2 regions of the Streptomyces sp. NPDC007917 genome follow, and region 1 is predicted to be linked to the other one. Evidence: riboswitches for the same ligand, from Rfam matches in the RefSeq annotation. Region 1 holds a riboswitch; the other holds the start of a gene.
The links. Region 1 has a riboswitch for cyclic di-AMP ahead of ACFZDL_RS31670 (M23 family metallopeptidase). Riboswitches for the same ligand answer to the same signal wherever they lie in the genome.
Positions count from the first base shown of each region.

Region 2: linked by a shared signal. The riboswitch ahead of ACFZDL_RS34340 (transglycosylase family protein) and the one ahead of ACFZDL_RS31670 (M23 family metallopeptidase) in region 1 are both predicted to bind cyclic di-AMP.

Region 1 is NZ_JBIBKK010000019.1:141,411-144,699, reverse strand. Features, by position in the region: gene ACFZDL_RS31675 (aldo/keto reductase) at 1-466, opposite strand, end outside; gene ACFZDL_RS31670 (M23 family metallopeptidase) at 638-1,786, opposite strand; cyclic di-AMP (ydaO/yuaA leader) riboswitch at 1,798-1,974, opposite strand; gene ACFZDL_RS31665 (PP2C family protein-serine/threonine phosphatase) at 2,188-3,289, opposite strand, start outside.
Region 2 is NZ_JBIBKK010000023.1:36,647-39,935, reverse strand. Features, by position in the region: gene eno (phosphopyruvate hydratase) at 1-825, opposite strand, end outside; gene ACFZDL_RS34340 (transglycosylase family protein) at 1,029-1,715, opposite strand; cyclic di-AMP (ydaO/yuaA leader) riboswitch at 1,717-1,887, opposite strand; gene ACFZDL_RS34335 (transglycosylase family protein) at 2,149-3,090, opposite strand.

The DNA.
Region 1 (3,289 bases):
TCACCAGCCCGTCCAGCGTGGAGATGATCTCCTCCACCGGCACCGAGGTGTCGTCGTAGTGGGTGTAGTAAAGGTCGATGTAGTCGGTGCGCAGACGCTTCAGCGACTCGTCGACGCCCGCCTTGATCGCCGCCGCGGACAGGCCGCGGGGGGTCGGGACGCCGGCGCCCACCTTGGTCGCGAGGACGATGTCGGCGCGGTTGCCGCGCGAGGCGAACCAGTTGCCGAGGATGGTCTCGGACTCCCCGCCCGAATTGCCCGGCACCCATGCGGAGTACACGTCCGCGGTGTCGATGAAGTTGCCGCCCGCCGCCACGTAGGCGTCGAGCACGGCGAAGGACTGGGCTTCGTCCGCCGTCCAGCCGAAGACGTTCCCGCCGAGGGAGAGCGGGAACACGGACAGATCACCGATCTGCCTGTGGTTGTCGGTCTGCCGGCTCTGCTTGGTGTCCTTGGTGTCAGCCATGCGTTGTTTCAGCGCTGAGGCAGAGAGGGGTATTCCGCCGTACGCGCCAGTGGGCGGCAAAAAACCGGCGGCCCTGGCGTCAAGGGGGGAGAGAGCGCCAAGGCCGCCGGGGTATGGGGACCCGGTCAGCGGATCATCGGGCCGATGCCGCCGGGGGGCGGGGTCGCGCGGTCACGGGTTCAGGCCGTGGTCGCGGAGCCAGGGCATGGGGTCGATCGGGCTGCCGCCGCCCGGCCGGACCTCCAGGTGGAGGTGCGGGCCGGTCACATTGCCGGTGGCGCCGACGCGGCCGATGACCTCGCCCGTCGTCACCGAGCCCGACGTGCGGACCATCGACGACAGGTGGCAGTACCAGATCTCGGTGCCGTCGTTCAGCTTGAGCACGATGCGGTAGCCGTACGAACCGGCCCACCCGGCCGAGGTGATGGTGCCGCCGTGCACCGCCTTGACCGGGGTGCCGGTCGGGGCGGCGAAGTCCTGGCCCGTGTGATCGGCCGACCACATGTCGCCGGCCTGGCCGAAGGACGCGGTCAGGGTGTACGAGACGACGGGGAGGGTGTACTGGGCGGCGAGCTTGGCCAGGCGCTCGGCCTCGGCCTTCTTCCTGGCCGCCTCCTCGGCCTTCCGCTTGGCCTCGGCTTCGGCGGCCTTCTTCTTCGCCTCGGCCTCGGCCTTGCGCTTCGCCTCCGCGTCTGCGGCCTTCTTGGCAGCGGCGGCGGCCTTCTCGGCGGCGGCGTCGGCCGCGGCAACGCGCTGCGACTCGTCGGCGGAGTTCTGCTGGTTCTCGGCCTGCTGCAGGATGCGGGCGCGCAGTGCCTCGCCCGCGTCGGTGGCGCCGTTCGCCTCGTCCTCGGAGGTCAGGCCCGCCTGGGAGAGGGGGGCGGCCGAGGTGCCGGAGCCGGAGTCGGAGCCCGAGGAGTCCGAGAGCAGCGAGCCGATGCCGGGCAGGTTCCCCACGTCGGGGAGGGCATCCGCCACCTTGTCGGCGACGTGTGCGAGGTCCGGCATGGATATGGGGGCCTTGGGGCGGTCCTTGGCGCTCGCCATCCCGCCCGCGCCGACCGCCGCGATCACGCCGACGCCGAGGACGGCGCCGCCGCGCGCCATCGTGCCGCCGCGCTGCTTGGCGACGCGGTGCCGGCCGCGCACCGGGGCTATGGATTCCTCAGTGGGATTCCACTCGTCCCACGTCTCGGTGTCCTGGCCGGCCCTCGCCTCGGCGGCCGGTTCGAACCAGGAGCCGTAGCGGGTGGCTGTCCCCGCTCCGGCGCCGGATGTGCGGGACGGAGCTTCTTCAAGGGCAGACCTGTTGGACGCCACGCGGGCGCACTCCTTTCCTTCCCTCTCGCCTACCGGGTTAGCTGACGGGTTCGGAGCAGGAAGGTCTCCTACGGGCCAGGTTCGACCCGATTCACCCCAAGGTTGGTGGTTCCCCGGTTCCCTTGGTGTTGCTGTTGTCGCTCTGCTGCTGGTGCTGCTGTGCGTGCGGGATTCGGCGACGGCGCACGGTGCCGCCTCTTGCGGCGGTTGTGACGACCGCGCTGCGTTATCGAACGTTAATAGAGAGCGTGACCCGATTCCAAGCCGTTCCCCGGAATCAGAGCAACCTTTGAGGTGAACTTAACGCCCGACTCGGGACACATGAGGGCGAGTCGACGGCCGTCCGAGCACACACGGAAACACCCTCGAACTGATCGTGCGTCAATTGTTATCCGGAGGGATCATGCTCCACTACGGAGCGTGTCAGCGTCTCCATGATCCGCGCCCGGCGTCGCCGAGGCCCGGCGCAGCGCCAGCAGCGCCATGTCGTCCGCGGTCCCGCCGCCCGTATGCCGCTCCACATCCGCCACCAACGCGTCGAGCAGCTCCACCGGTCCGGAGAAGCGGCGGCCGCGCAGCCGGGCCGCCGGGTCGTAGAACGCGCCCCGCGCATCGCGCGCCTCGCTCACCCCGTCGGTGAACAGCAGCAGCGTCACCCCCTCCGCGAACGGCAGCTCGTCCACCCGGTCCGGCCACGCCCCCAGGTCGCCCATCCCCAGCGGCAGCGCCGGCATCTCGGGGTCGGCCTGGTGCACCGAGCCCTCCCCGTCCAGCAGCAGCGGCGCCGGGTGGCCGCGGTTGATCAGGCGGAGCAGGGAGTCGCCGCGGGGGATCTCGGCCAGCACCGCCGTGATGAAACCCTCGGTGCGCTCGATGTCGGCCCGCCGGGCCCGTTCGCGCTGCAGCGCCCGCTCCAGCCGCAGGGTGAGCCCTTCCAGCGTGGCCTCCTGCTCGGCCGCCTCCCGGAAGGCGCCGATGACGACCGCGACCACCTCGACCGACCCCAGCCCCTTGCCCCGTACGTCGCCGATGACCATGCGCACGCCGTGCGGGGTGTCCTGCACCGCGTACAGGTCGCCGCCGATCGCGGCGTCCTGCTCGGCCGCGACATAGCGGGCCGCGACGTCCAGGCCGGCGAGGCGGGCCGGCGGCACGGGCAGTACGGCGCGCTGGGCCGCCTCGGCGATACCGCGCGCCGACGCCAGCTTCCGGAAGCCACGGAGGACGACACGGTTGATGAGGAGGGCCAGCAGGGCGACCGTCACGACGGTGGCGATCTCGGTGGCCGACTGGGCCCAGTCCTGGACGCCGTGGAACTCGGCCAACAGGCATGCGGCGCCGACGGCGAGGACCGCGGCGAGGGCGGTCAGCCGCAGCGGGTGGAGCGGGGCGGCGACCAGCGGGGCGGCGGCGAGGAAGGGGGCGGCGGTGTAGGGGGGCGGGGTGCCGAGGTCGAAGGCGACCCCGCCCGCGATGAGCACGCCGGGAAGCCAGGGCGCGAAG
Region 2 (3,289 bases), on a different contig from region 1:
GTCGACCAGCTCGGCGTAGTACGCGGTCATCTCGGCGGCGCTGCGCGACTGGCCCTCGAAGGTGTAGGAGCCGTCCTTGTAGAACTCGGAGGCGGCGACGTCGAGCGCCAGCGCGATGTCCTGGCCCGGCTGGTAGCCGGCCTTCTTGATCGCCTCGACGATCAGGTCCAGGGCGTCGCGGTTGGAGTTCAGGTTCGGGGCGAAGCCGCCCTCGTCACCGAGGCCGGTGGACAGGCCCCGCTCCTTCAGCACGGACTTCAGGGTGTGGTAGACCTCGGTGCCCCAGCGCAGCGCCTCGGAGAAGGACTCGGCGCCGATCGGCGCGATCATGAACTCCTGGATGTCCACGTTGGAGTCGGCGTGCGAGCCGCCGTTGAGGATGTTCATCATCGGGACCGGCAGCAGGTGGGCGTTGGGGCCGCCCAGGTACCGGAAGAGCGGGAGGTCGGAGGCCTCGGAGGCGGCGTGCGCGACCGCGAGCGAGACGCCGAGGATGGCGTTGGCGCCGAGCGAGGACTTGTCCGGGGTGGCGTCCAGGTCGAACATCGCCTGGTCGATCAGGCGCTGCTCGGTGGCGTCGTAGCCGACGAGCTCCGGACCGATCTGCTCGATGACGGCCAGGACGGCCTTCTCGACACCCTTGCCGCCGTAACGGCTCTTGTCGCCGTCGCGGAGCTCAAGGGCCTCGAAGGCACCGGTGGAGGCCCCGGAGGGCACGGCGGCACGGCCGGTGCTGCCGTCGTCGAGGCCGACCTCGACCTCGACCGTGGGGTTGCCTCGCGAGTCGAGGATCTCGCGAGCTACGACGACGTCGATGGACGGCACGAGGATCTCCTTCGTATGGGTCTGTCTCTGCAGCACGAGCCTAACGGGCCCGGAGGGCCCACCCGACGAAGCCCCGGCGGGGCGCGCCTCGCGTGGGGGGCGGGGCGCCCTGCCGGGGCAGTCTTGGGGGGTGTCGGTGCCGAGGGTGCCGGGGTGGGGGGAAGGCCCGGCTGCCGGGGTGGGGGGAGGCCCGGCGGGGCGGGTCAGGACAGGTGGAGCTGCTGGCCCGGGTAGATGAGGTTGGCGTCCTCGACGATGTCCTTGTTCAGCTCGAAGAGCTTCTTCCAGCCGCCCTTGACGTGGCGCGCCTCGGCGATCTTGGAGAGGGTGTCGCCGGCCTTGACCTTGTACTCGCCGTCGCCCTTCTTGATCGCGTGGCGGGCCTGCCCGCGCCCGGCGTGCTCGCCCTCGGTGCGGGGCTGCGCCTTCGGCTTCGCGGGCTGCGCGGGCTCGGCCTTCTGAGCCGGCTGGGCGGCCGGCTTCGAGGGCTGGGTGGTGGACGTGGCGGGGGCCGGGGAGCCGGTGGTGGTCAGCCCCTTGCCGCACACCGGCCAGGCGCCCTTGCCCTGCCCGGCCAGGACCTTCTCGGCTATCTGGATCTGCTGGTCCTTGGTGGCCAGGTCGGCGCGGGCCGCGAAGGCCGTGCCGCCGTACGCGGCCCAGGTGGAGTTGGTGAACTGCAGGCCGCCGTAGAAGCCGTTGCCGGTGTTGATCGACCAGTTGCCGCCGGACTCGCACTGGGCGACCGCGTCCCACTGGGCGGTGGTCGCGGCCGAGGCGGAAGTGGCCCCCAGGAGCGGTGCGGCGACGGCCGCACCGGCGACGCCGGCGAGCGCGGCGATGCGGGTGACCTTGGAGGGACGGCGGTGCTTACCCTTGTCGTTACGCATGTTCGTTCCTCACCGACGCCTACGAGGTGAGCTGTCGGGTTCGGGCTGTGAGTTGCCCGGCCGGGTGCGGCTGACCGCACCCTGGCTTCACCCCGAGCCGAACGCGCCCGTCTCCGGGCCGCTACGGCGCCTACCTTGGTTCCCCCGCTCCTGCCTTCGGCGCAAACGCGTCTGGTTCCCCCCGACCGCCGGCAGGACTCGGCGTGACGATCGACGGTGCCCGCGGTGGCGAGCGGAAAGACGTTAAACACACCTTCCGACGAGGTTCAAACACCGACATCCCAGCGAATGAGGCCGTATCCACACCCAGCCGTCCCACATCTACGCAGGTGAGGCCGGGTACGGAAAGATCGGACAGCCGACGCACGCCGGGCGATGTGACGAGATGTATGTCTCACCGCCGCCAGATCGGGCATTTCACCCCGAACTGCCGCTACCTCGCACTGAGATCGAGACGCTGACCAGGGTGAATGAGGTCCGGGTCGGCTCCGATGAGGGTTTCATTGGCCTCATAGAGCTCGGGCCACCCTCCGTCCACCTTCTCGTCGTCCGCGATGTCTGACAGGTTGTCACCGTCGCGCACGGTGTAGTCCGCGCGCCCGAGGGGCTGGAGGGGCGTCTCGGCGCGCTCCGCGCCGTCGCGCGAGGCGTGGCGCCCCGAGGACCGGGTGTCGTCGTCCGCCGCGCCCGCGGAGTCCTGCTCGCGGGCGTCGGGCGTACCGCGGTGACGGCCACTGGGGGCGCCGGAGGAGTCGTCCTCGCCCTTGGCGTCGCGGCCGGAGTGCGCGCCGTCCTCGTCCGGGGCGGAGCCGCCCTTCTCGCGGGACGCGTCGGATTCGCCGGACGTGCCGCCGGGCGTCGCGGAGGGATCCGGCTTACCGGCCTTGTCGGACGTACCGGATTCTCCGGAACTGTCGGAAACACCAGAACTGTCCGTCCGATCGCCCCGGCTGGAGTTGTCGGACGATTCAGCCGCGTCGGAGTCGTCGATGCCCGTGGGCTCCTCCGACCCCTTGGCCTCCGGCGCGTCCTTTCCGCCGGGGTTCAGCTCCAGCGCGTCGCCGAGCCTCGCGAGCCCGGCGTCCAGCGCACAGCTCGGCCAGGCGTCCGGGCCGCGGTCGGCGAGGATCGTCCGGGCGATGGCTATCTGCTGGGAGCGGCTGGCGAGGTCGGGGCGCGGGGCGTACTGCTGGCCGCCGTACTTCCGCCACATGTCCAACGTGATCTGCAGACCGCCGTAGAAGCCATTGCCTCCGTTGGCACTCCACATCCCGCCGCTCTCGCATTCGGCGACGCGGTCCCAGGCCTGGGTGGCATCCGCGGCCTGGGCGCCGGCGGCGCCGAAGAGCGGCATGGCGATGCTCGCTCCCGTCACCCCCGCTGCGACCACGATTGCCGGAGCCTGACGGGGGCGGCGGTGTCGACCGTTCCCGGAGCGCATGCGTTCTGCCTCTCGTGTGGCGGCTGAGTCGTCGGTTGAACATAGCGACGCCATCCGATCATCACAAGCAGATGTATCCCAGGTCACGCAGCGGTCACGCCGCTGATGTTTTGTCACATATGCGGGGCCCCAA